DNA from 2 places in the Lichenihabitans psoromatis genome. Region 1 is predicted to be linked to the other one. Evidence: riboswitches for the same ligand, from Rfam matches in the RefSeq annotation. Region 1 holds a riboswitch; the other holds the start of a gene.
What was found. A riboswitch is a leader RNA that binds a small molecule or an ion and turns the genes downstream of it on or off. The one in region 1 is predicted to bind cobalamin.
Positions count from the first base shown of each region.

Region 1 (14,495 bases):
ACGATGCGCGGACCACGACCGCAGCGGGACAATCCACGCCGTAAAAGGGGATCAGCTCAGCCAGCACCACATCGAGTTTGTGGATCGACAGATGGATCGCCAGCGTGGCTCCCGTGGCCGCATAGGCGCTGAGCTGTTCGCGCTGCGGCATCGCCGACGCACGGCCGCCGGTTCGGGTCAGGACGACCGATTGGGTGAGGGCCGGCAAGGTCAATTCAGTGCAAAGCGCTGCCGCGGCCGCCGCGAAGGACGGGACGCCCGGCGTGACCGTGTATGGAATTCCGAGTCGGTCGAGGAGCCGGATCTGTTCGCCGAGCGCGCTCCAAATCGACAGGTCGCCCGATTGGAGGCGGGCGACGTCCTGCCCAGCCGCGTGAGCGCGTCGGAACTCCGCCTCGATCCCCTCCAGGCTGAGCGGCGCCGTATCGACGATGCGGGTGCCGGGCGCACAGTGATCCAGCAAGGCCGCCGGGATCAACGATCCGGCATAGAGGCAGACCGGCGAGCTTGCGATGAGGTCGCGCCCCCGGATCGTGATGAGGTCGGGCGCACCGGGGCCAGCCCCGATGAAGTGAACCGTCATGGCGTGTCCTCCGGCGGCGCCGCGATGGCGCAGGTCGCTCCCTCGGCGGCGATCCGCTTGACCAGCAAGGTCGCGCCTAGCCCTGCCCCGGCAAGCGCGCTTGCCTCGGAAACCGATGCGACACCGAACCGGGCCTCGGCAGCGGGCGAACGCGTCGCGACACCCGGCATTGCGTCCCGCAACAAGTCGCGCGACAGGAATGCGAGCGTGAGGCCAAGGCGCTCGGCCGCCTTGACGAGTCCTGCCTCGTGGCGTTTGTCTTCGATCGTGTAAAGCGCCATCCCGCATGCGGCATAGCGCGCCGGCAGAGCCGCACGCGCTTGTTCGACGAGCCGCGTGATGGCGTCGTCCGCACAACCGGCGCGGCACCCGACCCCGATCGCAACCAGGCGGGTCATGGCTTGACCCAGACCCATTGGGTGACCGGCATGGCGGCGCGCCAGCCATGGAAGCGCCCGACCGGATCGGCTTGAGCGATGTTGACGGTCACGAGATCGCCGCCATGCGCCGCGAAGGCGGCTCCGAGCAGCATCTGGCCCTCGAGCGTGACCACATTGGCGACCAGCCGACCGCCGGGGGCGAGCGCGCCCAAGCAAAAGTCGAGCAGTGCAGGCGATGTCACGCCGCCGCCGATGAAGATCGCATCGGGCCGGGGAAGATCCTGCAGTCCGTCAGGTGCACGTGCCTCGACGACGCGCAGATCGGCCAGCCAGAACGATGCCGCGTTGCGGGCGACACGAGAGGCGCGAACCGGATCGGACTCGATCGCAACGGTGCGATTGTCGGGACACGACAGCATCCATTCGATGCCGACCGATCCCGATCCGGCTCCGACGTCCCACAACAGACCGCCCGGCTGAGGCGCAAGAGCCGATAGCGTGAGGGCCCGGATGCGTGACTTGGTGATCTGGCCATCATGCTCGAACCAGTCGTCGGGAAGGCCCGGCGTTATCGGCGGCACCCGTGCCGTCGCGTCGGCCAAAACTTCGACCGCGACGACATTCAACGGATCGACACGGTCGAGGCAGACGTCTCGTGCGAGCGCGGAGGTGATCCGCTCGCGCGGTCCGCCCATCGCTTCGAGCACGGTCAGGCGCGACAGCCCGAACCCGCGTGCCACGAGTAAAGCTGCAAGCGCCGCCGGGGTCGTCTCGTCCCACGACAGCGCCAAGATGAGCTTGCCGGGACGCAAAAACGGCACGATCCGTTGCAGCGGGCGACCGTGCAGCGTCACCAGTCCACAATCCTGAAGCGCCCAACCGAGGCGGGCTGCCGCCAGACTGAAGCTCGAGGCATGCGGCAGGCACGTCATGTCGCCCGGATCGACATGCCGGGCCAGAACGGAGCCAATCCCGTAGTGAAACGGATCACCACTGGCCAGGACGCAAACGGGGCTGCCGCGCCGCGCCAGAATGGCCGGAAAGGTTGCCTCGATCGGCGAGCCCCACGGCAGGTGTGTGCCCGGCGTGTCGCCCACCAAAGCGAGGTGCCGACGGCCGCCGACGACCAGCTCGGCTTGCATCACGGCGCGTCGTGCGGCAGACGACAGCCCATCAAGGCCATCCTCGCCGATGCCGACCAGCGTCAGCCAAGGAGCCGGCTTCATCGGATGACCCCGTGCAACACCAACCGCTGCGACTTCTGATCCTCGGCGGCAGCAGCGAAGCTAGCGCGCTGGCGCGTGCGCTTGCGGGCAGAAGTGACGTCGCACCGATCTTGTCCTTGGCGGGTCGGACGCTGACGCCCCTGCTCCCGCCCATTCCGCATCGGATCGGCGGCTTCGGCGGCATTGAGGGACTGGTCAACTATCTGCGCCACACCCGCATCGACGCCATGATCGATGCCACGCACCCCTTCGCGGCGCGTATGTCGGCCCATGCGGCGGCAGCATCGGGATTGTCCGGAATCCCGCTCGCGACCTTCACGCGCCGGCCCTGGCGACCCGAGCCGACCGACCGTTGGACGACCGTCACCAGCTTGGACGAGGCCGCATTGTCGCTGGGCTCGACGCAAAAACGCGTGTTCGTCACCAGCGGCCGGCTCGGCCTCGCAGCCTTTCTGGCTGCGCCACAGCACCATTACCTGATCCGCACAATCGACCCGCCCGCCCCCGCCGATATGCCGCCCGACCATCGCGTGATTCTGGCGCGGGGACCTTTCCCGGTGGACCAGGAAATCGACCTGCTGCACGCCGAGCGGATCGACGTGCTGGTCACGAAGAACAGCGGCGGCGGCGCAAGTTTCGACAAGCTTCTGGCGGCCCGCGCCCTGGCGCTCCCGGTCATCCTGATCGCCCCCCCAAGCCGGGAGAGCGGCCTCGTCCTGCACGATCTCGCCGCCGTGCTGGCCTGGATCGAGGCTCAACGCGGCACGCCGTAATGACGCGGCGTGAGCAGCCATGCCGAACCGTCGGGGCGCGAGACGAGCCGTGTCTCGCTCGATCCGATCAGCACCAGCGTGCTCATGTCGGCAAGGCTGGCGTCAGCCTGCTCGAGCGTCGTGATGACGATCCGCTCGTCGGGTCGACCCACCGCGCGCGCGAAGGCGACCGGTGTGTCGCTGTTCTTGAGATCGCGCAGCAGCGCGAACGCGTCCGCGAGTTGCGTCGGCCGCGCCTTCGAGGCCGGATTATAAAGCGCCAGCACGAAGTCGCCGTTGGCCACGGCCCGCAGCCGCTTCTCGATGATGGCCCAGGGCTTGAGATTATCCGAGAGCGACATGACACAGAAATCATGGCCGAGCGGGGCACCGAGCCGAGCTGCGGCAGCCTGCATGGCCGACACGCCCGGAGCGACCCGAATGTCGAGCCCGCGCCAGTCAGGCGCTCCCGCCTCGATCGCCTCGAACACGGCCGCCGCCATGGCAAAGACGCCGGGATCGCCGCCCGAGACGACCGCGACGTGCCGCCCTGAGGCGGCCAGCGCCAAAGCGTGTCGCGCCCGGTCGAGTTCGACCCGATTGTCGGACGCGTGACGCATCAGGCCGGGCCGGTCGGCGACACGCGCCAAATAAGGTTCATAACCGATGAGATCGGTCGCCTCGCCGAGCAGCCTCGAGGCCTCGGGCGTCAGCCAGTCGGCCGGTCCCGGCCCGAGGCCGATGACGGCGAGCGATCCACCCGTCATGGCCGCCGCCCCTGCCCGGGCACGAGCACGATGGCGAAATAGGGCGCGTGATCGTCGGTCTTCTCCCGCAGGGGGAGGATCATCTGACCCTCCATCGTGCCACGCTCGACATAGATGGCCCGATCGAGCAAGCCGACCGCATCCAGCGCGGCGCGGACTTTCGGCAGGTTCTGCCCAAGCTTCATGATCACAATCGCATCGCTCGCGGTCATCCGCTCGCGCAAGGCTCCGGCTGCCAGCGTGCCGGGCAGCACGGTCAGCACGTCGTCGCCCCAGGTCATCGGTTCGCCGGCGGCCGTCCAGCACCCGGACATGCCGGTCACCCCTGGCACGATCTCGACCGGAAAACGCTCTCTCAACCGACTGTAGAGATGCATGAACGACCCATAAAACAGCGGGTCGCCCTCGCAGAGTAGCACCACATCCTGTCCGGCCGCGAGGTCGACCGCGAGAAGATCGGCTGCGTCGGCATAGAACGCGCCGAGCAGCGACACGTAATCGTCTCCGTCGAACGGCATCTCGGTCGTGACCGGATAGTGGAGCGGAAGCTCGCGAACGCCGTGCGACAGCCATGGGGTCGCGATCGTGCGGGCGATGCCGCACCGTCCCGCTTTGGCGAAGTAGGCCACTACGGTCGCGCGCTGCAGATAACGCATCGCCTTGACGGTCACGAGCTCCGGGTCGCCGGGGCCGAGCCCGATGCCGAATAGCCGCCCCGCGCGTGAAAGGCTGGTCATTCGGTTGCGCTCGAGAGGGCATTCACCGCCCCCGCCGCCATCGCGCTGCCACCCTTACGACCCCTGACGATCATGGCTGGCACGCGGCCATCTTGAAACAGGGCATCTTTCGATTCGGCGGCTCCAACGAAGCCGACCGGCATCCCAACCACGACGGCCGGCGCGCCGACGCCGTCATCCAGCAATTCGAGGAGGCGGAACAGAGCGGTCGGAGCATTGCCGATCACCACGACCGATCCCGGCAGATGCTCGCGCCAAAGCTCCATGGCGGCGGCCGTCCGTGTAGTTCCGAGATCCTGCGCCAGAGCCAGGACGCGCGGATCGCGCAAGGTGCAGATCACCGCATTGCCGGCCGGCAGCCGCGCGCGCGTCACGCCATCGGCCACCATATGGGCGTCGCAGAGCACGGGCGCCCCCTGACGCAAGGCCGCGATGCCGCAATCCACCGCGCCGGGTGAAAACAGGATGTCGTTGACGGCTTCCACGATGCCGCAGGCGTGAATGATCCGAACCGCGACCCGCTCTTCCGTCGGCGAGAAGCGAGTGAGGTCGGTCTCGTTGCGGATCATGGCGAACGAGCGGCGATAAATCTCCGCGCCATCGCGGATATAATCATAGGTGGTCAGAACGCTTGCTCCCGGAGCCTTGAGGATGCTGCGTATCCCACGGATTGTGCCCGGTCGACCATGATCGCGAGCATGTCGCCGCGGGTCAGCCCTTGCGTTTCCGGTCGGTCGCCCGCTTTGCCGTCGCGCACGAGATCATAGATGCCCTCCCTCCCGACCAAGGTCATCGCCGCGGCCTCCGGATAGGCGCAGCCCTTGGCGCATCCCGAGACGTGCAGCAGGGTGCCGGAGCCTGGCATGATCAGCGCGGCAGCCAGGATTCCGGCATCCTCCTGCACCGGCGTCGTGGCGCGGAGACAGGCGGGGGCGCCGGAACAGGCGGCGACCCGCAGGCGCGGATCGGCCGGATCGACGATAAGGCCCGAGGCCCCACCGAACTCTCCTCTAACGCTCGCCCAGATCCGGTCCGCCTCCGCTTCGTCCAGCCCCGGAACCAGCAGGGTGCGCCAGGGCGTCGCACGGATCGGGCCGCTGGCGACCGCGGATGCGAAAGCCGCCAGGCCACCGGCCTCCAATCGACCGAACGGCGGCGCGACCCCGACCCACGACGAGGCGGCTCGCCGCCCCACTCCGATCGGCAGGTGCTCGGGGCGCTCCCGAGCCGGAATGTCCGCCCGGGAGACGCCCGCATGCGCCAAGATGGTCTTGGCACCGCAACGCGCGACGAGATCACGCATGCGGTGAGGCTCGAGCTGAAAAACGGCGCAGAGTTCGAGAAACGCGGCCGCCAGCGCCTGAGCGGTCGGTACGACCGCATCGGCCAAACAGGAGCCGACGACGTCACCGCCATCGAGCCGAATCGCGAAGCGAACCTCATTCGGTCCGACCATCGCCTCGAACCCGACATCGACCGGCCGATCGGCAACGGAGAGATAGCCCCCGTCATCGACGCTCCACGCGAATTTCGGCGGCAGGCGCCAGAGCGCGGGATCCGACGCCAGTCGATTTTCCAGCGCTGTGACGATTGCGCGAATGTCGACCAGCGCATCGGGATCGTGACCCGCCAGCGGGCTCGCGATGACGTTGCGGACGGCCTCGCCGTCCGGTGTCGCATCGAGGAGATTCAGGGCATCGAGACAGGACACCAGCTGATCGACCCCTGCAGGCTGCACGCCCCGGAGCTGCAGATTGCCACGTCCGGTGATGTTGATGATGCCGTTCCCGAATCGCCGCGAGAGGTCCGCGACCGCCAAACATTGCGAGGCCGAAAGCCCGGCGGCGCGTGGCTTGAGACGGACCAGGAGGCCGTCACCGGCCATCATCGGCCGCAACGCGCCCGGACACCAGCCGACCCGCATCCCGCCGAGCCCGCTCACGCGCCTCCCGGTGTCCTCTGCTTTGGTAGGGAGCCCGCTCACGCGCCTCCCGGTGTCCTCTGTTGTGGGAGGGAGCCCGCTCACGCGCCTCCCGGTGTCCTCTGTTGTGGGAGGGAGCCCGCTCACGCGCCTCCCGGTGTCCTCTGCTTTGGTAGGGAGCCCGCTCACGCGCCTCCCGGTGTCCTCTGTTGTGGGAGGGAGCCCGCTCACGCGCCTCCCGGTGTCCTCTGTTGTGGGAGGGAGCCCGCTCACGCGCCTCCCGGTGTCCTCTGTTGTGGGAGGGAGCCCGCTCACGCGCCTCCCTCCAGCATCTCGGCCAAAATGCTGGCGACGGAATTGCGGCGAGAGGTCCAGAACTGCCGGTCGATCGCCTGTGTGAAGCGCTCCGCGATGGCGCGGGCCGCCAACGGATTGCTGTCGCACAGGAAATCCCGCACGGCTTCGTCGCCTAACGTCGCTTCGAAGAGAAGATCGAAATGCCGGCTCGGCACGACGTCTGTCGTCGCCGCAAAGGCAAAGAGATTATCGACCGTTTCGGCAATCTCCGCCGCTCCGCGATGGCCGTGCCGCATCTGTCCGGCGATCCAGCGTGGATTGCCGGCGCGCCCGCGCACCGTCCGCGCGATCTCTTCGGCAAGGCTACGCACCGCTTGCCGTCCAGGCACACTCGTATCGGCTTGATAGAGCGCGGGCGTATTGCCGAGCGCGGAGGCGGCTGCCGCGAAGCCCCCCTGATGGTCAGCATAGGTGGCCGCATCGAGCAGATCGGCGCCCGGCTGGTCCTGCACATGGAGATAAACATCGGCCGAGCCCACCTGCGCCCGGAAAGCAGCGCTCGCCTCGACACCCTCGCCCGCCCCATAGGCATGCGAGGTCGCGGCCAAATAGGCTTCGCCAAGCTCGCTTCGGTTCTCCCAGGCGCCTGCCGCGATCGTGCGGGCGATGCCGACGCCATATTGCCCCGGCGCGGCGCCGAACACACGCGGCGGAAGCGCGCCGTCCGGCCCCGCGCACGCCGCCGCCACAAGGGCATTGTCGTCCGCCGTCTCATCCAGCATCGAGACCGCGCGGCTCGCGGCATCGAACAACGCGATTTGCTCGGGAAAGGTGTCGCGGAACAGCCCGGAAATCCGCAAGGTCACGTCCACCCGCGGCCAGTCGAGGAGCGCAGACGGAAGAATATCGTAGCCGAGAACGCGGCTCGACGCCGGATCCCAGCGTGGACGCACGCCGATCAGCGCGAAAGCCTGCCCGAGATCGTCGCCGCCCGTCCGCATCGTGGCGCTGCCCCAAAGGTCGAGCACCAAGCTGCGCGGCCAGTCGCCGTGATCCTGCGCGTATCGCGTCATGACCTCGCTCGCCAGCGCCTTACCGAGATCATAGGCCGTCCGGGTCGGCACGGCACGGGGATCGACCGTGAACAGGTTGCGGCCCGTCGGCAGCACGTCGAGCCGCCCACGCGAGGGCGCTCCGGCCGGACCGGGCGGGACGAACGCGCCATCCAGCGCCGTCAGAAGGCCGGCACATTCAGCCGGCCCGCAGCCCTCTGCGCCTTCAATGACGGCGGCCGGGTTTCGACCGAAGACGTGGAGACCGTCGCCGATCCGCATCTCCTTGATGTCACAGAGCCAAGCGTCGAGCGCCGCCAGGGTCGCATCCGGGTCGGCCGTCGCGTCGAGGCCGCAGTCGGTCGCGACGCCACTCTCGGCGGCTTTGTCCAGAATGAGCTTGGCCAGCACCTTTGCGCGTCGCTGATCGAGCGTGACGGCTTGAGCGTATTCGTCGAACAGGGCTTCCAGATCCAGCGTCACCCCGTGATGACCGGCCTCCATCAGCGGCGGCGTCAGATGCCCGATCGTGACCGCCGCGATACGCCTTTTCGCCTGCGCGGCCTCGCCCGGATTATTGACGATGAACGGATAGACGACCGGCACCGGGCCGAGCACGACTTCCGGTCCGCAGGACTGGCTCAGCGCGACAGCTTTGCCGGGCAGCCATTCGAGCGTGCCATGCGTCCCGAGATGGATCATCGCATCGATTTGCTCGACGACCCTCAGCCAAAGATAGAACGCCACATAGGCGTGGCACGGCGGCAGCGCGGTGTCGTGATAATCGGTCCGCCGGTTGTGTGGCGCACCGCGATCGGGCTGCACCGCGAGCAGGAACGTGCCCGAGCGCAGCATCGGAAAAGCAAACTGCCCGTCGTTAACGACCGGATCGTCACCCGGATCGCCCCAGGCGGCCATGACCGAGGCGGCAAAAGCGGGCGGCAGGCTCTCGAAGAGAAGACGGTAGTCCGCCAGCGACAGAACCGGCGCGCGATCACCCGCCGTGAGTTGCCGCATCACCGAGGCGGAATCCGGCATCGCCCCGATCGAGAAACCTGCCTCGCGCAGGTGATCGGCGATCGTCAGGACGCTGGCGGGCGTATCGAGACCAAGCGCGTAACCGGTGCGGCCGTCGCGGCCCGGATAATCCGAGATCACACAGCCGATTCGGCGCGCGTGGCGCGGTTTGCGAGCGAGTTTGGCCCAGGCTATCGCGAGGTCGGCCGCATGCGCGATCCGGTCGGGTTCGGCGCGATGGACGATCCGCGTGAATTCGAGATCGGACCGACGATCCGCATCGGCCTTGAACGAGATCGCCCCTGCGATGATGCGACCATCCACCTCCGGCAGCACGACGTTCATGGCGAGATCGGCGGCCCCAAGACCGCGTGTCGAGGCCGACCATTGTTCGGCGGTCGCGCCCGCTAGCATGACCTGCAGCACCGGAACCTTGGCCCGATCTGTGATGGCGGCCCGCTGACCGGACCGCGCCGAAAACGCGGTGGTGTTGAGGATGACCTGCGGCGGATCAAATTGCAGCGCGGCGCGGATCGCATCTTTGCTGTCCGGATCCTTGAGGCTGGTGGCGAACAGGCTCGTGACCCGCGCGCCGCGCGCCGCGAGCGCATCGGCCAGAGCCTCGATCGGCGCCGTATCGGCGGCCAGCAAAGCCGAGCGGTAGAACAGGATCAGGGCATGGGGCGCCGTGTCGGAAGCGGCCCGACATCCCGCCTCGAACAGCCCCGCATGCGGGACCGGCTTGGGCTCGTCCCACGCCATCGCGTGACCGGCGCGCGACGCCATGAACCGCAAGGCTTGCCCAATATTGGCCGAACCACCGGATTGGAAATAGGCCCAGAGCCGTCGGAGATCGTCCTGCGGCAGCGTCGAGGCCTTGTCGAGGCGCAGATCCTCACGGCCGTCGCCAGGCACCACGGCGAGGTGAAAGCCGTAGCGCCGCGCCGCCGCGCCGAGCTCTTCGACACCGTAACGCCAATAGTCGAGCCCGCCGAGCAAGCGAACCAGAACGAAACGCGCATACGGCGCGAGTGTCTCGACGAAGAGATCGACCGAATAGGGATGTTTGAGCCGCGCCAGATTGGCGACCCGAAGACTCGGCATTTGGCCGTCTATGGCGTCGAACGCCGCTGCAGACACGGCAAGATCGCTGTCTGTAAACGACAGGACGACGAGATCGGCCGGGCTCAGGGCCAGATCGATCGCGGCCGCCTCATCGTCGAGCGTGCGTTCCTGGGTTTGCAGCAGATGCATGGTCGGCCGTTAGGCTGCCTCCGCCGTTAGGGCCGAGAGATCCGCCTCGATGGCCGCACGGTCGATGCCCTTTTGGCCGATGACAACCAGGCGCCCCTGCCGAACCTCGCCCGCCCGCCAAGGCCTGTCGAATTGCTGGCGGAACCGCGTGCCAACACCCTGCACCAAGAGCCGCATCGGCTTGCCGCGCAGATCGAGAAAACCCTTGATCCGCAGCACATCATGCTTGGCCGCGACCTCTGCGAGGCGGGCCAGCAGACCCTCCGGGTCGCTCAGCGCCGGCACCGCCAGCACGAAGCTATCGAAATCGTCGTGGTCGTGGCCTTCTTCCGCATCGTGATGCGAGGGCCGCGCCGCGAGATCGTCCTCGGCCTTGGCGTCGAGCCCGAGCAGGATCGCGGCTTCGAGCATGCCGTCCTGCGTCGCCACAACCTTGACGGCACGCGGAATGGTGGCGGCGATCTCGGCTTTCACGCGGCCGAGGTCCTCGGCACTCACCAGATCGGTCTTGTTCAGCACGATCAGGTCGGCGCAGAGAAGTTGATCCTCGTAGACCTCCTCGAGCGGATTATCGTGATCCACAGACGCATCGGCGGCCCGTTGCGCCGCGAGCTTTTCGGGATCGTCGGCGAAGCGGCCGGCCGCAACGGCGGCGGCATCGACGACCGCCACGACGCCATCAACCGTCAGACGCGCCCGGATCCCCGGCCAATCGAAGGCTTTGACGAGCGGCTTCGGCAAGGCCAAACCGGATGTCTCGACGATGATGTGATCGGGGCGCGGCGTCAGCGCCAACAGGGCTTCGATAGCGGGCACGAAGTCGTCAGCGACCGTGCAGCAGATGCAGCCATTGGCGAGTTCGACGATGTTTTCCTCCGGGCAGGACTCGATCCCACAGGAGCGTAGGATGTCCCCATCGACCCCGACGTCGCCAAATTCGTTGATGACCAGCGCCAGACGGCGACCGCCGGCGTTTTCCAGAATATGGCGGATGAGGGTCGTCTTCCCGGCACCCAGAAAGCCCGTCACGACCGTAACCGGAACCTTGGCGAGCAATGTCATACGAGGGTCTTTCCTGTTTCGGACGCGGGAGTGGGCGGCAGACGGGCCACGACGCCCTTCTTGATGGCATCGACCCGCAGCTTCCACGGGATCAGTCCATCCGGGGCGGCCGCATAAAGCTTGAGCGCGTCGAGGATGATCGGCGCGGCGGTTTCGGCCGGCAGATCGCCGTAGATGTAGGTCCACTTGCCGGGCGCCGCGAAACTCACCGTGCAGGGCCGCTTGCAGACGCTGAGGCATTCCACCGGCACGAGGTCGACGCGGGCATCCTCGCTCGTCGCGTCGGAGAGGGCGCGGAAGAGGCGCGCACCGGCGCGGTCCTCCATCGGCAGGCTGGGCTCGCCTTCGGCCCGGCATGTCGTGCAAACCATCACCCGCACAGGAGCGGATGCGGCGTCGTGATCGGGGATCGTCGGTGTCGGCTCCACCCAGTTCTCCTCACGCCATCACGGCGCGTTCAGACGGGTGGTGCGCTCCAGCAGAAATGCCGGATCATCGGGTCGAAAGCATACGGCTCGACCGAACAGCCTCCAGGACACCCCGCCCGGCGCGCGCTTCTTGTGACCTGAGGCAGGTTTCCTGGCTCGCGGATACGAACGCTTCGACGTCGCCTTCCCGGGCCGCTCGCGCGGAACCCAGTGGCTCTGATGACGCCGAAACTTTCCGCCTACAGTTGCGGGGGCAGCTGCGGTCTTGGGCCGAGGCCCGCACCGCATTCCCTAGGCCTGTTGCCAGGCCATCCCTTGCGGGACCTTTGGACAGGCTTGTGGTAGCGGGTCGTGGGCGAGCGTGTCAATCGCAAGCCGGAACCGCAGCGGAGTGGAGAGCCGCGACCGGCTCATAGTCCGCCTTTTGTTCACAGAAGATATGTCGCCCCTCCACCAGAGCATTGGGTCGATCGAGGCTGCCGGCCGATATGCTGATGTGGGATCGAGCCGTCGGCTCCCAGAATAATTGCGCGCCGCAGCCCGAACAAAAGCCGCGCCGCGCGGACGGCGAGGATCGATACCATTTCAGCTTGCGGGTTTCACGCAGCTCCAGCGCATCGGGCGCGCAAGCCGTATAGGCTCCATCGTGAGTGTTGGCCCGTTGGCACATGATGCAATGGCAGACCGTCACGGGACGCAGCGGTCCGTGGATGGCGAAGCGGACGCCGCCGCAAAGACAGCTTCCGGTTGTCAAAGAGGGGACGGTCTGAACAGACATGTGGAAGCTCCGGGATTGACCGAAACCTTATATTCCCAATATTCTAGAACTATCAAACCAATCGAGGGCACGTGCAGTGTTTCGTCTGTTCGATCGTTCATCCATCGGTCTGTGGCGGGGCCCATTGCACAGGCTGATCTTGACCATCACCGATCAGACCAACACGCGGCACCCACGCGTCGATAGACGGGCAGCCGCCGCTCCATCCTCGCTTAAAGGATGTTGATGAGCCTCGAACCGTCTCAAAAACCACTCGCTTTTCAGGAAGCGGCCCGCTGCCTTGCCGAACTCGGCCATCCGCACCGGCTGCAGATCTTCAACCTGCTGGTCAAAGCAGGCGAGACGGGCCATTCCGTCGGCGAGATCCAGGATCGGATCGGGATTCCGAAATCGACGCTGTCGCATCATCTCGCGCAGTTGATCGGCATCGGACTGGTCATGCAGACCCGGGAAGGGCGCAGTCTTCGCTGCCGCATCGAGGTCGAGCGCGCGCGACTGATCCAGCAGTTCATCAATGCGTGTTGCGAAGGCCTATCGGCCTAGTTCAACACCCGCTTGGCCTGCGGACTGTCGAGCGAGAAGGGCGGGATCGCGACCGGAAAGGTGTGATCGGCGTCGTCGACCATATGGTAGGTCCCGGTCATGATGCCGCTTGGCGTCGTCAACGGACAGCCCGATGTGTAGCGAAACGACTCGCCGGGTTCGAGAACCGGCTGTTCCCCCACGACTCCCAGTCCCTGCACTTCCTCGACATGGCCGTTTGCATCGGTGATCTGCCAGTAGCGGGACAGCAGCTGAACCCGCAGCCGACTCATATTGGCGATCTCGATCGTATAAGCCCAGAAATAGCGGTCGTTCTTCGGGTCGGACCGGTCCGCCAGATATTCGGGGAAGACCGAGACCTGAATGTCGTGCGTTACTGCCGTATACATGCCGAAGCTCCGCCCAAAGCCGTATCGTGCCGACCGACCTTACTAGAGGACGCGCCGCAAAAAAATGGCTTCGAGCGTTCTTTTGCGAGCGGCGTTCACCGTGATGGTCAATCGGCGTGGTCGAGCGCCCGGCCGATGTCTTCGAGCAAATCATGCACGTCCTCGAGCCCGACCGACAACCGCAGCATGGCGTCGTTGATCCCGAGACCCGCGCGCACCTCGGCGCTGAGACGCTGGTGCGTCGTCGTGGCCGGGTGGGTGATCAGGCTTTTGGCATCGCCCAAATTATTCGAGATCAGGATGACCTTCAGTGCATTGGCGAAGCGGAATGCCGCCGGCTTACCGCCGACCACGTCGAACGCCACCAGCGTCCCGCCGCCCTTCATCTGACGCCGAGCCAGTTCGGCCTGCGGATGGTCGTCGCGGCCCGGATAGATGACGCGGGAGATCTGTTTGTGATCCGCCAGGAAATCGGCGATGCGGCTGGCGCTCGCATCTTGCGCCGCGACGCGCAATGGCAGCGTTTCGAGCCCCTTCAACATGACCCAAGCGTTGAACGGCGACAGAGCCGGCCCGGTCTGCCGCAGGAAGGTCTGCATCTTGGTGTCGATGAAGTCCTGCGAGCCGAGGATGACGCCGCCGAGGCAGCGCCCCTGCCCGTCGATGTGTTTGGTGGTCGAATAGACGACGCAATCGGCGCCGAGTTCGAAGGGGCTCTGCAGCATCGGCGTGGCGAAGACGTTATCGACCGTGAGCAAAGCGCCGCCCGCATGGGCGATCTCGGCCACAGCCGCGATATCGACGAGGCTCAGGGTCGGGTTGGTTGGGCTTTCCAGAAAGACCACCTTGGTCTCTGGCCGCATGGCAGCGCGCCATTGATCGAGATCCTCGCCGTCGACCAGGGTCGACGCCACGCCGAACCGCGGCAACAATTCTTCGACCACGTAGCGACAGGACCCGAACAGCGCCTTGGCCGCCACGACATGATCGCCCGCCTGCACCTGCCCCATCATCGCGGCCGTCACGGCCGCCATTCCTGTGGCCGTGGCGCGCGCGGCCTCGCAACCTTCCAGCAGCGCCATACGGGCCTCGAACATCGCGACCGTCGGGTTCGAGAAGCGCGAATAGACGAACCCGGGATCTCCGCCGTTGAACCGCGCCTCGGCGGCCTCCATCGAGTCGTAGGCGTAGCCTTGTGTCAGGAACAAGGCTTCGGAGACTTCGCCGAATTGCGACCGCATTGTGCCGCCATGAACGAGGCGCGTGGCGGGCCGAAGAGCCGAACGGGTGTTGGCGTTGGAATTGTCCA
Region 1 covers NZ_CP036515.1:3,173,677-3,188,171, reverse strand. The annotation lists gene cobM (precorrin-4 C(11)-methyltransferase) at 1-583, opposite strand, end outside; gene EY713_RS14785 (cobalamin biosynthesis protein) at 580-981, opposite strand; gene cbiE (precorrin-6y C5,15-methyltransferase (decarboxylating) subunit CbiE) at 978-2,189, opposite strand; gene EY713_RS14775 (cobalt-precorrin-6A reductase) at 2,201-2,962, shown strand; gene cobJ (precorrin-3B C(17)-methyltransferase) at 2,944-3,708, opposite strand; gene EY713_RS14765 (precorrin-2 C(20)-methyltransferase) at 3,705-4,445, opposite strand; gene EY713_RS14760 (precorrin-8X methylmutase) at 4,442-5,014, opposite strand; gene cobG (precorrin-3B synthase) at 5,068-6,387, opposite strand; gene cobN (cobaltochelatase subunit CobN) at 6,678-9,986, opposite strand; gene cobW (cobalamin biosynthesis protein CobW) at 9,996-11,048, opposite strand; gene EY713_RS14740 (DUF1636 family protein) at 11,045-11,476, opposite strand; cobalamin riboswitch at 11,601-11,819, opposite strand; gene EY713_RS14735 (GFA family protein) at 11,841-12,254, opposite strand; gene EY713_RS14730 (ArsR/SmtB family transcription factor) at 12,480-12,797, shown strand; gene apaG (Co2+/Mg2+ efflux protein ApaG) at 12,794-13,186, opposite strand; gene metZ (O-succinylhomoserine sulfhydrylase) at 13,294-14,427, opposite strand.

Region 2 (14,495 bases), 1.4 Mb from region 1:
GAGCGACGATGATCTTTGGAACGAAATCCTTCCCCAACCGCCGGTCCTTCATGAAGGGTGTGGCGGGCGCGACGACCGTGTCGCTCTTTGGGGGCGTCGCTTTTGCGGCCGACCTCAAGCCCGTTCGGTTCAGCGAAGCGGTCCACAACCTTGGCTACATCAACCTCTACGTCGGCATGCACGCCGGCATCTTCAAGAAAAATGGCCTAGATATGCAGGTGAGCGCCGCCGGCGGCGACACGCAAACGTTCGCGGCGGTTCTCGGCGGTTCCGCCGATTTCGCGATCGGCGATGCCACCATGGCGCAGATTTCACGCGAGAATGGCGGCCCCGGCGTGGTGGTCGGGACAGTCGTTCAGCGCGCGCATTATTTTGGCGTGTCCAAGACACTCGAGCCGTTCACCGACCCCAAGATGTTCAAGGGTCTCAAGATCGTCACATCGCCTGAGCCCAACACCAACTATAGCGTTGCCAAGCGCTTGCTCGAAAATGCGGGCCTGAAGGTCGGGGTCGACGCCACCATCATCCCGGTCAGCCCTGGCACGGAAATCGCCGCCATGCTGGCCGGCCAAGCCGATATCGCGATCGCCTATCAGCCCGGCGTCGCGTCGGCGGTGTCGCAGGGCGCCAAGGTCGTGTTCGACTTCTCGACCTATATCGGACCCTTCTGCAACACCGGCATCATGGTGCTGCCGACCACGATCGAGAAAGATCCGGCCATGGTGCAGGCGCTCGTGACGTCGTTCGAGGAAGCCTCGCGCAAAACCTATGCGGACCCGGCTTATGCCAAGCAGGTCGCTCGTCTCGAATTTCCGGATCTCCCCGGCGAGGTCGTCGACGCGGCGATCGATGCAGAACTGAAATATCTCATTCCGGCGCAGTCTGTGGTGACCAAACCCGATCAATGGAAGAACCTGATGGACATGCAGGTTTATCTCGGCAACGCCAAAGGCACCGTCCCGTTCGATCAGATCATCGACAATTCATTCGCCGACAAAGCCGTCAAGGCAGCCGGCTGACCGAGATCGTCATGGCTGAACGCAGTGCCGAACGCAGTCTAGAGACGATGTCGGCCGAGCAGACGCAACCGATCGTGGTCGATCACGTCGCCAAGAGCTATGTGTCGCCCGGCAATGTGACACCCGTGATCGGCGATCTGTCGTTCACGCTTGGCCGCGGCGAGATCGTCAGCATCGTCGGCCCGTCGGGTTGCGGGAAGACGACCATGCTGAATGTCATCTGTGGCCTGATCGAGCCCGATCGCGGGACGGTTCGCTGGTACGGCGAAAAGCTCGGCGCGCAAAAGCGCGGCGTCAAACAGGCCAGCTTCGGTTACATGCTGCAGAAGGATCTGCTTTTGCCTTGGCGCAAGGCCGTCGACAATGTGAAGCTCGGCATGGAAATTCGCCGCGTTCCCGCTGCCGAAGCCGACGACAGGGCACGCGCCTTGCTCGACCAGCTGGGCCTCCATGGTTTCGCGGATAATTATCCATCGACGCTCTCGGGCGGGATGCGGCAACGCGTGGCGCTCGCCCGCACCCTCGCCAATGATCCCGACGTTCTGCTGCTCGACGAGCCTTTCGCAGCGCTCGATTTCCAGACCAAGCTCCTGATCGAGAGCGACACCGCCAAGCTGGTGCGGGATAGCGGCAAGTCGGTTCTGCTGATCACTCACGATATCGAGGAAGCCGTGTCGATCGCCGATCGCGTTCTGGTGTTGTCGCACCGTCCCACGGCCGTGAAGGCTAGCTACAGTATCTCGCTCGGGGCGGCTCGGGGCGACATGATCGCGGCCCGGGAAAGCCCGGATTTCGGCGATTATGTGCGTCGGATCTGGGCCGATCTCGCGGTCGTCCGCACATGACCGGAGAGCAGCGATGTCGGTCCTGATCGGGCAAACGCCGGCTGCGCAAGGCAGCCCGGATCGGCTCGCGGTTCGCCGACTGCGGACCGAGCGGCTGCGACAGCACGCCCTCGTGCTCGCGGTCCAGCTTGCGATCCTCGCCGCCTTCCTGGGGTTCTGGGAGTATCAAACGTCGAAGAGCAGCCAATCGGCCTTCATGTTCGGGTCGCCCTCCGCCATCGGACGGTTTTTATGGCAGATGATCCTGGATGGCAGTCTGTTGCGCGACAGCGCCGTGACAGGGACCGAGACGGTTCTCGGCTTCGTGGTCGGCAATCTGATCGGGACGTTGGCCGGACTGATGCTCTGGTATTCGCTTTTCGTCTCGCGCGTCGTCCAGCCTTTCGTGATCGCGATCGGCTCGATCCCCATTATCGCTCTCGCGCCCATCATTATCATCTGGTTTGGCACAGGACTGCCATCGAAGATCGCGATGTCGACGATCTCGGTCGTCGTCGTCGCGCTGGTCACGTCCTACAAGGGTGCGATCGGCGTCGATCCCGACCAGATCAATCTGCTTCGCACGCTGGGTGCCTCGAAACCCCAGATCTTTTCGAAACTCGTCGTCCCCTCCTCGCTGACTGACATCTTTGCGGGATTGAAGCTCACGGTCGGCTTCGCGCTGATCGGCGCAATCGTCGGCGAGTTCATGTCGTCGTCGGTCGGCCTGGGCCATGCGATTTTCCAGGCCGGCTCGCTCTACGCGATCCCCAAGGTGTTCGCGTCGTTGGTGGGCACCATCGCGCTCGCGCTTTTGCTAACCTTCATGGTCGGCAAGGTCGAACATGCTTTGACGCCGTGGCGTCGCGCCGGCTAGCGCGCGCGCTCCACGTCAATCGCTCGACAGCATCATCGTGCCGCCCAAAGGCCACGAGATCGGAACGGAGGACACATGACCCAACGCATCAGCAAGCAAGGCACCATCAAATACGCGCTTTCGGGCGACGATGACTTCGTGGCTCACGTCGAGCCAGGCGAAACCGTCACGATCGAATGTGTCATCAACATCGGTGATGGCGTGATCAAACATGTTGGACAGCAACTCACGGAAGTCGATGTGACCTTCCCGTTCGTGAATGGCGCGACGGGCCCGATCGAGGTCGTCGGCGCGATGCCGGGCGACATGCTGAAGGTCGAAATTCTGCATATGGAACTCGACACGCTCGGGTATTCCTCGCTTTGGCCAGGCCATGGCATGTTCCCGGATTGGGTCCGGCGCAAGGAATTCGGGATCCAGACCCGTGTGGTCGATGTTCTTGACGGCGTCGTCCATTGGACCGACACGGTCAGGCTTCCTTGCAAACCGATGGCCGGCGTGATCGGTGTCGCTCCGATTCATGGTGCCGTGCTCACGGTGGACAACGGCACGCATGGGGGCAACCTCGACGTCCAGGAGATCACGACCGGCAGCATCATCATGCTCCGCGTCGAAAAACCAGGGGCGCATTTCTTTATCGGCGATTGTCATGCGCTCCAGGGCGATGGCGAGGCGGTCGGCATGGGCGCGATCGAGATCGGCTCGAACGTCACGCTCAGGATCACGATCGAAAAGGCTCCCAAACGGCTCGGACATCCGCGTATCGAGACCGCGACGCATCTTTGCACCCTCGGCTGTGCCCGCCCCCTGGAGGACGCCATGCGGATCGCCTTCCAGGAGATGATCTACTGGCTCAACGATGAATGGAATATCCCGGAGCCCGACGGATACCTGCTTCTCGCGCAGATCGCAGAGGCGCGCTGTACCCAGATGGTCAACCCAAAGTATACTTATATTTGTAAAGTATCAAAGGCGATCCTGGCTCAGTTCACCTGAAACTGCGACCCGGGGTCGACATCGCGATCACGTGGCCGCCGCAGTGATGTTGCGTGTCGGTCATAGCCTTAGAACGGAGAGAGGTGGACATCACGACGCGCTTCGGCAGATCTGGTTGTCAGGACGCGGGTGCGCCTGGCAAAGCCTTAAGGTTCAGCTTAAGGTAGGCTGGTGCTTTCGAGCGAATGGCGCTAACATATATTATATATTGTGTGAGATTTTAGCCATGACGGCGATGTGAGAGTGCGGTCCGCTCACGTGCTGGAGATTTAAGCCTATGATAGATCGATCATTGCGGACGTGATGAGGACCTCAGCAGTTATCGTCGGATTCTCGACGCGACGCTCCACATCGTCCGCCTCGTCGTCCTCCGCCCCGTCATCGGCCGCCGCTTCATGAGGGAGCCTGCCCCACCCCCTCTCTATCAGGCTCTCGATGGTGTCTCCTGGCCTGTTCTCGTCACGGCGATGGTTCAAGGCGAGCATGTCATCTCCTATGCAAACGCAGCCTTCAGCGCCATGTGCGGCCATCCGATCGCGGATCTCGTCGGCCGCGACGATGCTGTCCTCGACGGCTTAAAGACCGATCGGAGCGTCAAGGCGGACATGCAGGCCGTCCTCACGGAAGGCCGAGGCATCCGCCGCACGATTGTGACCACTCGAAAAGACGGGACGCCTTATCGAACCGACGTCTCGATCGACCCTATCCGAGATGCCTCGGGGCGGGTGACGCATCTCATCAGTATCTATCGGCCGACGGACGTGACCGGTGATCCCGCTGCAACAATTGGAGAGGTCGACACAAACCTCCCAAGCGTCGCGGAGCATCTTCCGGGATACATCTATCGCTTGATCATGCGAAGCGATGGGACAATCGATACCGTCTATCGCAGCGCGTCTGTCGCTCAGATGCTTGGAATTGATAACAGCCAAGTCATGCGAACCTTCGACAATCTTGTCCACCCGGACGATCACGACGCGGTCTATGCCGCAATCCGCAAGTCAGCAGCCGGCATGTCCGTCTTTCGGGAAGAGTTCAGGCTCGTCGCTTCCAACGGTACTCTGCATTGGCTTCGCAGTAGGGCGATGCCACGCCGCACGCCCAACGGCGAAATCGTATGGGACGGCATCGCGATCGAGTCCAGCGCCGAGGAACGGTGGGAGAGCGAGATCGCGAACCAAGCGTCTCGTGATCCGCTCACGGGCTTGCTGACCCGCGCGGCGTGGCTGCAAGCGCTCGAGTCGGAACTGACGGCAGAGAGGTCTGAATCCGCGACTTGCGCTGTGATTTGTAGCGACATTTCGGCCTTCAGTGCGCTCAATGAACGGCTCGGCCAGATCGCCGGCGATACGATCCTGCGCGAAACCGCGAAGCGACTTGCCAAACTCGCCGCCTCGATCGGTGGTGTCGCGGCCCGTCTTGGTGGCGACGAATTCGCGATCATGATCCCCGACTGCGCCGACCAAGAGTCTTTGTCGCTCTGCGTCGGCTCGTTGCGCGAGGCGTTCGCGCAACCGATGCAGATCGGGACGGAGTGGCTGACGGTTCTGACCTGCATCGGTGCGACCTTCCACCAGCGGCTCGAGACCGAGACGATGGCCGACAAAGGGATCGCCAGCGAAGTCATGACCCAGGCCGAACTCGCGCTTCGCTGGGCCAAGCAATCCGGCCGAAACACCCCGATGCTCTATTCACCCGAGCAGGACGATCGTCACCGCAACGAGGCCGTCCTGGCGCGCTCGCTCGAACATGCGATCGCCAACGACGAACTTGAGCTCCATTACCAGCCGCTCGTCGAGCTTGCGTCCGGCCGGATCGTATCTGCCGAAGCTCTGGTGCGATGGAAGCACCCGACGCTCGGGATGCAACGACCGGATCGGTTCATTCCGCTTGCCGAGACATCGGGCTTGATTGTGCCGCTCGGCCGATGGGTTCTCGAACAAGCCTTTCGCCAGCATCGGCTCTGGACGAGTGCCGGGTTGGCGCCCCCACCCGTGGCCGTGAACGTGTCCGGCAATCAATTGATCGAGCCGGGATTCGTCGCCCTCGTCGCAGAGGCTCTTGAAAGCCAAGGGGCAAATGCCGCGAATTTCGAAATCGATTTGACCGAAGGGTTGTTGGTCGAGCCTTCGCCGCAGATCATGGCGTCGCTTCACGCCTTGCGGACCATGGGATTCACGATCGCGATCGACGATTTCGGCAGCGGGCATGCCACTTTCCGCTACCTGCGCGATTTTCCCGTCGATAAGCTCAAAATCGATCAGATCTTCGTCCGGAAGCTCGTGCTGGAATCAACCGATGCCTTGATCATCCGGGCGATCATTTCCTTGGCGCGGAGCATGGGAATAGCGTTGGTTGCGGAGGGTATCGAAACCGACATGCAGCGCGCATTTCTGCAGCAAGAGGGATGCGCCGTCGGGCAGGGATATCTGTTCAGTATGCCGCTTGTCGCCGAAGATTTTACGTGGATGCTAGCCCATAACGTGAGACTTCCAATGCGAGGCCCCGTGGAGCAAGCGTTGCCCGGATCACCAACGGGACCGGACGCCGTCACGGGAGCGCAACTAGGATGAAGATGACGGCATCGGATCATGGAACCGTAGAGGCGCGCGGCAGGGCGATCTCGAAAGTCGCGACGGGCATTGCCGGGTTCGACGAAATCAGCGGTGGCGGCTTACCGAAGAACCGGTTGACGGCTGTTGTCGGGAGTGCCGGTGCCGGCAAGACCGTGTTTGCACTCCAGACCCTTAAAAATCGCCTTGCCGACCGCGGCGAGCCGTGCATCTTCGTGACCTTCGAGGAGCCGATCGATCGCATCCGCAGCAACGTCGCCTCCTTCGATTGGGACGTCGATACGCTCGAGTCCAACCAATTTCATTTTATCGATGCCCGCATTCCCGACGACGCGGTCGTGACGGGTGCGTTCGATCTCGCGGGCCTGCTTGCCGGTCTCAGCGCGTTGATCGTCGAGACCGGTGCGCGAAACGTCGTCTTCGACGGCATCGACATGCTGCTCAGCAGCCTGAAGGATGAGCGGCTGGAGCGGCAAGAATTGCTGCGCCTCGATAGCTGGATCAAGCGGTCGGAGATTTCAGCGATCGTGACCGTGAAGATCTTCGGGGCTGGAGACCGGGACCAGATCCGCGCCGACTTTCTACAATATATGACCGACTGCCTCGTCATCATGGCCGAGATCGTCACCGAGACCGGATCCTCGCGCACGATTCGCATCGCTAAATTTCGTGGGTCCGGTTTTTCGGGTAATCCGGTTCCGGTCGTGATCGGCGCGTCTGGGATCGACGTCATCGCGTTCAAGGGCATACGGGTCGGCTACCCCACCTATACAGGCCGCGTATCCTCCGGAGTTCCGCGGCTCGACGCCCTGCTCAACGGCGGCTATCTCCGTGGGAGCAGTACCCTGATTTCGGGCTCACCCGGAACCTCGAAGACCAGCCTCGGCGTCACATTCGCCTTCGCGGCCTGCGAGCGCGGCGAGCATGCGGTCGTGATCAGCTTTGACGAGAGCGGGGCACAGATCGTCGCCAATATGCTGTCGATCGGCATGAACCTCACGCCGCATATCGAGTCCGGGTTGCTGACCATCGTATCGTTTCTCTCGTCCGGGCGCAGCCCAGAGGAGCATTTTGTCGCGATCCGCAACGTGCTGGCGACGCGTCATCCGAAGTGCCTCGTGATCGATCCCATCTCCGCGCTGATGAAAGCCGATTACCCGTTCTCCGCAATGATCTGCGAGAGCTTGCTCGATCTCGCCAAATCCCAAGAAATTTCCGTCGTCTGCATCTCGCTGCTCGATCAGGTGAGCGGCACCACTGAGTTGTCGGCAAGCCAAATTTCGACGATCGCCGACACGTGGCTGCACGTGTCTTATGTGGCGCGCGACGGCGAACGCAACCGTGCTTTGACGATCGTCAAATCGCGAGGGACCGGACATTCGAACCAGGTTCGTGAATTGGTGCTCGACGCGTCGGGGATCGATCTGGTCGAGGTCTATGTCGCGGAGGGAGAGGTGCTGATGGGCAGCGCTCGAGCCCAGAAGGAAGTCGCCGTCAAGCGGCTCCACGTTCTCGAACAGATCGCCGCGGAGCGTGCGCGTCTCTCGCTCGATCGGCAGATTTCGGAGGCCCGCGCCCATGTCGAGGCCGCGAACCTCGAACTGGGCTGGAAACAGAAGGAGGTGGACCTGTTGATCGCGTCAGAACAGAGCCGCCTCGAAACCAGCCGAGTCGACGCGATCGATCGATTGAGCCTCCGCCGGGGCGACGATGACGGACCGGTCACCGAAGGCGGAACCACCATCGTTCCCGTGAACCCGAGATGACGGTCGAACCCGCCGACATGCCCGACCGTCGCGAAAAGGTGCCCGGCGAAGGCCGTCCCGAGACGCTGGCACGCTTGACCCTCTACGTTGCACGAGCGACGCCGAATTCTCAGCGCGCGGAGATCAATCTCGCGCGCGTGATGGACGTTCTGCAGGGCCAACTGCTTGTACCGTCGCTCGACATCGTCGATGTGTTCTCGCAACCCAAGCGGGCGCTCACGGCCGGTGTCGTGGTAACGCCGACCCTCATCGGCGTGAACGCGCATCAACGGATCGTGTTGATGGGCGATCTGGCCGATCATCTCCACTTATTGGGCGTCATTCGCGATCTTTGTCTGAAAGACGCCGCGCCGCCAGGGTAGCCGAAAGAGCGCGATGCGGATGCTGGCGCAGATCATGCGAGTCAGCCCTGAGCGCGTTCTCGGATGCTGCTCATTGAGTTCTACTGGTCCGACCTTCCACGCACGGCGAGACGAGGGGAGGGTCGCGGCCCCATCTCTTGGAGAAACCCATGCAGCTTTTGGACAGCACCTACGGCAAAGGCCGCGTCCGCGTCATGCGGCTGTCGGGCGATGGCGACCATCGCGAGGTTCGCGAACTCACGATCCAAGCCATGCTGACCGGCAATATCGCGCCGGCCTATGTCGAGGCCGACAACACCACCACCGTGTCGACTGATACGATCAAGAACGTCGTCAATGTGGTGGCGCGCGAGCAACTCGAGGCGGGTCCGGAAGTCTTCTGCCGTGCCGTGGCCGTGCGCCTTCTTGAACAATATCCCGGCATGACCGGCTCCACGGTCTCGGCTCGGGAAATCCGCTGGACCCGCCTGACGGTGGATGGCGCCCCGCATCCACATGCTTTCACGCTGGAGGCCAACGGCCAGGGCACCGCCAGCGTCGTCATGGATCGCAACGGCGATCACGTCACATCCGGGCTTTCGGGTTTCACCTTTCTCAAGGCGACCGCCTCGGGGTGGTCGAACTACGTGAAAGACACCTACACGACGCTGCCCGAAACGCAGGACCGCATCCTTGCCACCAGCATGGACGCAACATGGCGCTGGTCACGCGATCCCAGCGATTTCGCGACCGCCAATGCCCGCGTCGTCGCGGCTTTTATGCGCGTCTTTGCGACGACATACAGCCATAGCGCGCAAGACAGCATGTATCGCATGGCTTGCGCGGCGCTCGAGGACGTGCCCGAGATCGAGAGCATCCGGATGGCTTGCCCGAACAAGCATTACCTGCCGGTCAACCTCGGTGCATTTGGGCTGGATAACCCCAATCGCGTGTTCACCTCGACCGACGAGCCCCATGGGCAAATCGAGTGCACCGTCGGCCGGTAAGGCGGTTTCGCTAGAGGCTCGATTCGTCGAAGGCAACACCCCGATCGCGCAAGCGGGCGGGCCTCGCAAATTGCACGAGCGGCTTGCCGTGACGCGCCGAAGGCGCGACATGCGCCTCGACGCCGAACACATCCCGGATCATATCGGCCGTGATGATCGCGTCCGGCTTACCGGCGCACACCACGCGGCCGCCTTTGAGCACGACGATCGTGTCGCAGAACATCGCCGCGAGATTGAGGTCGTGCAGCGCCACGATGCTGGTGGCAGGCAGATCGGCGACAAGCGACAGGATCTCGAGCTGGTGCTGCACGTCCAGATGGTTGGTCGGCTCGTCGAGCAGCAATTCGGTCGGTGTCTGAGCCAGCGCCCGCGCAATCTGAACCCGCTGGCGCTCGCCGCCCGAGAGGGTCGTCCAGGGCTGATTGCGACGGCCGTCCATATCGACGTGGACCAGCGCCGCCTCGATCGCCGCCCTGTCGATGTCCGTCATCGGGGAGAGGGGTCCCCGATGCGGCGTGCGGCCGAGCCGAACCACATCGAGGACGGTGACCTGAGCATCGGTGGTGGCCTGTTGCTCCACGAGGGCGACCCGCCGGGCGATGTCGCCATGCGACAGGGCCGTCACGTCGACCTCGCCCAAGGTGATGACGCCGCTGGCGACCTTGCGAAGGCGGCATATCAATCGAAGCAGGCTCGACTTGCCCGATCCGTTCGGTCCGACGAGGCCGAGCATCGAGCCGGGCGCGACGTCCAGTGTGACATCATCAACGATGATCTTGCCCGACACGATCCAGCGGACATTCCTGGCCGCGATGCTCACGCCGACACCCTCGACCGATAGAGAATGAACGCAAAGGCGGGCGCACCGAACAGGGCCGTGACGACGCCGATCGGCAAGACCTGCTGCGGGATGATGATCCGGGAGATGATATCGGCCAGCACCATGAAGATCGCCCCGATCATGACCGAGGCCGGCAACAGGCGCGCATGGCTCGGCCCGACGAGGAAACGGGCCGCGTGCGGGATGACGAGTCCGACGAAACCGATCGACCCGACGAGGCTGACCATGGTGGCGGTCATCAGCGCCGTGAGACCGAACAAGACCACGCGGACGCGGGTGACCGGAATGCCGAGCGAGGCGGCCGCATCCACCCCGAACGTGAAGGCATCGAGCGCGCGTGCGTGGACGGTGCAGATGATGAGGCCCGCCACGGCGACGGGAGCCGCCAGATACACATCCGGCCAGCGAACGCCTCCGAGACTGCCCAGGAGCCAGAACATGACGCCGCGCGCCTGTTCGGCACTCGCCGAGGTGGTGACGATATAGGACGTGAGGGCATTGAAGAGCTGCGATCCAGCGACCCCGGCCAGGATAATTCGATCGCCGCCCCCGCCGGAGCCCGCCGCCAGGATCGCGACGAGCATGACGGCCAATACGGCGCCGAGGAACGCGCCGCCCGACAACGAAAGAAGGCCACCGCCGAAGCCGACGATCAGCACCACGACGGCCCCGGTGGACGCGCCGGCCGAAATCCCCAGCACGAAAGGCTCGGCCAGAGGATTGCGGAGCAGAGCCTGGAGAATCGCACCGCAGAGCGCGAGTGACGCGCCGCAGGATGCTGCCACCAGCGCGCGGCTGAACCGATAATCCCAGATGATGCCTTCTTGAATGGGGCTGAGCGGAAATGCGGTCCCGAACAACTTGTTGCTCACGGCCCCGAGCGTCGTGCCCAGCGGGATCTTCATTTCGCCGATCGACACCGCAACAGCGATGACGCCCAGAAGCGCTACGGCCGCCACAACCAAGAGCCCGACGCGGCTTGCCCATGTATCGGTAATGATCCGCGGGTCTATCACTGAGGCTGGCCGAGCGCCTTGATGCCGTCAGCCAACGCTTCGAGACCATCGATGGTCCGCATCGAGGGGTTCATCGACATCGCATCCAAGACGACGAAACGCTTGTTGCGCACGGCGTCGAGATGGCTCACGACCGGATCGGTCCCGAGGAACTTCAGCTTGACGTCCAAAGCATCGGCCGGAAAGCGGCGACGATCCATTCGAGCGATGACGATCACCCGAGGGTCGGCCGCCACAATGCTTTCCCAACTGGCCAGCGGCCATTCATCCTCCGTCGTGATGACGTTCCGGACGCCGAGCGCCTGCATCATGAAGGCGGGAGCACCGTTCTTGCCGGCCACGAAGGCGTCGCCTTTCACGTCCTTGCTGGAAAACCAGAACACGATCGGCACGGCTTTGGCGTTGCTGCCCGATGCCGTCGCCACAGCAGCGGCCTCGCGCTTTTTGAGGTCGGCGATCAGCGCGTCGCCCCGGTCGCTGATATCGAAGATCGCGGCCAGTTCGTGGATCTCCTGATAGACGAGTTGCATCGTGAACAATTGCTTGCGGACGCCGTCGCCGCCCGTCGTGTTATCTTTTTCGACGCAATCGGCGGGCGACACATAGGCCAGGATCTTCAAGTCCGAGAATTGTTCGCGCTTGCCGACGCTGCCGTTTGGGCCGATGTGCCACTCATATTGTGCGGCGACGAAATCGGGCTGCTGCGCCACGACGGCCTCGAAACTCGGATCGTTATCGGCCAGACGTTTGATCTTGGCATTATCGGCCTCGTAGGCTTTGAGCACAGGCCCGAACCAGACCGCCGTCCCAACGATTTTGTCGGCTAGACCGAGCGCAAGCAGCGTTTCGGTCGTGCTCTGGCCGATCGAAACGACCCGCTGCGGGGCCTTGTCGACCGTCAAGGTCGAGCCGCAATTCTTGATCGTCAGGGGATAGATCGTGGCTGCTGCAGCCGGAAACGATGCCCCTCCAACGATGGCATAGGCAAGTGATCCGAAAACAGCGAACCGCAATCGTCGTTGATTGAACAAGGCCATGATCCTTACTTTTTTGGGCGCCAACAAGCCGCACGGCGCGAGCCAGCAAGGCCGCGACCGCTGGGGTCGAACGAGGGGTGAGACAAGACAGAGAGCGGGATCTTCGCCGGCGTCGCGGCACGCGACGCACGATCGGCCGGTCTGCTACGGCGTCAGCGAAACGCGCCCATCAAACGCGAGGCGGTGGCGCAATCTCTACGGATTGGGGTCGAAGAAGGCGGCGTCGAAGCTGCATCGCAATCGCTCCTGCGTCCGGACAACCCCGCCCGGATGATGGATTTCACTGCGACGGCAGGTCTCCTGGCTCGCGGATCTTGGCTGTTCGACCTGCCTTCCCGCTTGCGCCGGTGACGGAGCTTGCAGTGGCATGATGTGATGACACATCACCAAGGGCGTCGAGCGATCCGCCGACAGTTGCGGGGGCAGCCATGGATTTGGCGCGAGCCTCACCATGTTCCCTTTTAATCCCTCTCGGGAACCGTCAAGCTTGATCATAGCTGTCCGTTCGATCATCGGTCAATCGGGCGGCTCGAAGCAGAAGGCACCGCATCGCAGCCGAAAGTGAAGTCGCCGCGATAGTTATATTATAACATTTTTGGACACAAGGGGGACTTCACAGAGCGATCGTTGGTTCGCACACTGAATGACGCGCTCACCCTGGCCGGTCGGCTTCACGCCTCGCCGGACCGTTACCGTGCCATCGGATCGGAATGCTGTCGATCGTGGCTCAACGCCTCAGCAGGGCAATCACGGCATCGAAAATCGTGAAGCCCGCGACCGGAGCCAAAAGCAACATCAGCAGATTGAAGAAAATCAGCCAGATCACGATCTTTTCCTGGCGCTTGGTGATGCGGACTTTCCGCGGCTTGGGTTCCCACGGTCCCGGATGGGGAAACTGGTTCTGAAAGTCGACGAACAAGGGTGACCTCCCACCGTGCGCCTGATCAGATGCCCGATCCCGGCATCGTCCGGCAGGAGCTCACTGTCGAGGAATCAGACATCCTCTGCCTGCTCCCGCAATTTAGAACCAACATCGGTTGAAACGACAGGGACTCGTCGTCGCAGGAGCCCGGACGATGTCGCGCGATCGACCGAACCGCGCGCATCACTGACGAACGGTGCTGCAAAAGCACTGCCCACATCGCAACGACACGCGTGTCGGAAAGAGGCTTGACCCGAACGCGACAGGCTCGTCAAATTGAAGCTGATGGTGCCCGCGAGGGATTAAAAGGGAACGTGGTGCGGGCGGTAACGCCTTTGCCGCGGCTGCCCCCGCAACTGTAAGCGACGAGCTTCCTTCACAATGCCACTGGGCTGCATGGACCCGGGAAGGCGAAGGCTGCAACGACCCGCGAGCCAGGAGACCTGCCATCTTGGACGTCAAAGCAGAATCGCCGGGCGGGGTGTCCTGGTGTGCGAACCCCAATGTCATGGGGCCAGTTTGCGATGACTTGCAACGTCACAAGGCAGCATCATCCATGTTAAATCGAATCAGGCAACTCCTCGACGAGAGCAGCCCCGATCTTAAAGGGCGTCTCATCGCGATCTATGTCGTCCTCGCCATCCTCAACGTTGGAGCTTGGATCTGGGCCTTTATCGCCTTCCATGACAATCCGACCCTGTTGGGTGTGGCACTGGTGATCTACGGGCTCGGTCTCCGCCACGCGGTCGACGCGGATCACATCGCAGCGATCGACAACGTCACCCGCAAACTCATGCAGGATAACCAGCGACCGGTGTCGGTCGGCTTCTTCTTCGCCATGGGTCACTCGGCCATCGTGGTCATCGTGGCGGCTCTCGTCGCGGTCGCGACCGGGGCGCTGGCGAGCTTCCAATCGTTTCAGGCGGTCGGCGGCACGATCAGCACCAGCATATCGGCGCTTTTCCTCCTCATCATCGCGGCAATGAACATCGTCATCTTCGCCTCCATCTACCGGAGCTATAGGCGCGTCCGAGCCGGAGGCGTCTATGTCGAAGAGGATCTCGACATCTTGTTGGGCAATCGGGGCTTCCTGGCTCGAATCTTCCGTCCAGCCTTCAAGCTGGTGACCAAAAGCTGGCACATGTTCCCGCTGGGATTCCTGTTCGGACTCGGTTTTGACACGGCGACCGAAGTCGCGATGTTCGGCGTCTCGGCGGCTCAAGCCGCCAAGGGCGTCCCGCTCACCGCCATTATGGTGTTTCCCGTACTTTTCGCG
Region 2 covers NZ_CP036515.1:1,783,563-1,798,057, reverse strand. The annotation lists gene EY713_RS08320 (ABC transporter substrate-binding protein) at 9-1,019, shown strand; gene EY713_RS08315 (ABC transporter ATP-binding protein) at 1,031-1,864, shown strand; gene EY713_RS08310 (ABC transporter permease) at 1,878-2,720, shown strand; gene EY713_RS08305 (acetamidase/formamidase family protein) at 2,796-3,716, shown strand; gene EY713_RS08300 (putative bifunctional diguanylate cyclase/phosphodiesterase) at 4,112-6,289, shown strand; gene kaiC (circadian clock protein KaiC) at 6,292-8,055, shown strand; gene EY713_RS08290 (circadian clock KaiB family protein) at 8,052-8,417, shown strand; gene pucL (factor-independent urate hydroxylase) at 8,567-9,403, shown strand; gene EY713_RS08280 (ABC transporter ATP-binding protein) at 9,414-10,223, opposite strand; gene EY713_RS08275 (FecCD family ABC transporter permease) at 10,220-11,257, opposite strand; gene EY713_RS08270 (ABC transporter substrate-binding protein) at 11,257-12,291, opposite strand; cobalamin riboswitch at 12,571-12,795, opposite strand; gene EY713_RS08265 (hypothetical protein) at 13,025-13,216, opposite strand; cobalamin riboswitch at 13,489-13,684, shown strand; gene EY713_RS08260 (HoxN/HupN/NixA family nickel/cobalt transporter) at 13,776-14,495, shown strand, end outside.
Region 2: it holds a riboswitch for cobalamin, as region 1 does, so the genes downstream of both, EY713_RS08270 (ABC transporter substrate-binding protein) here and EY713_RS14740 (DUF1636 family protein) in region 1, are expected to answer to the same signal.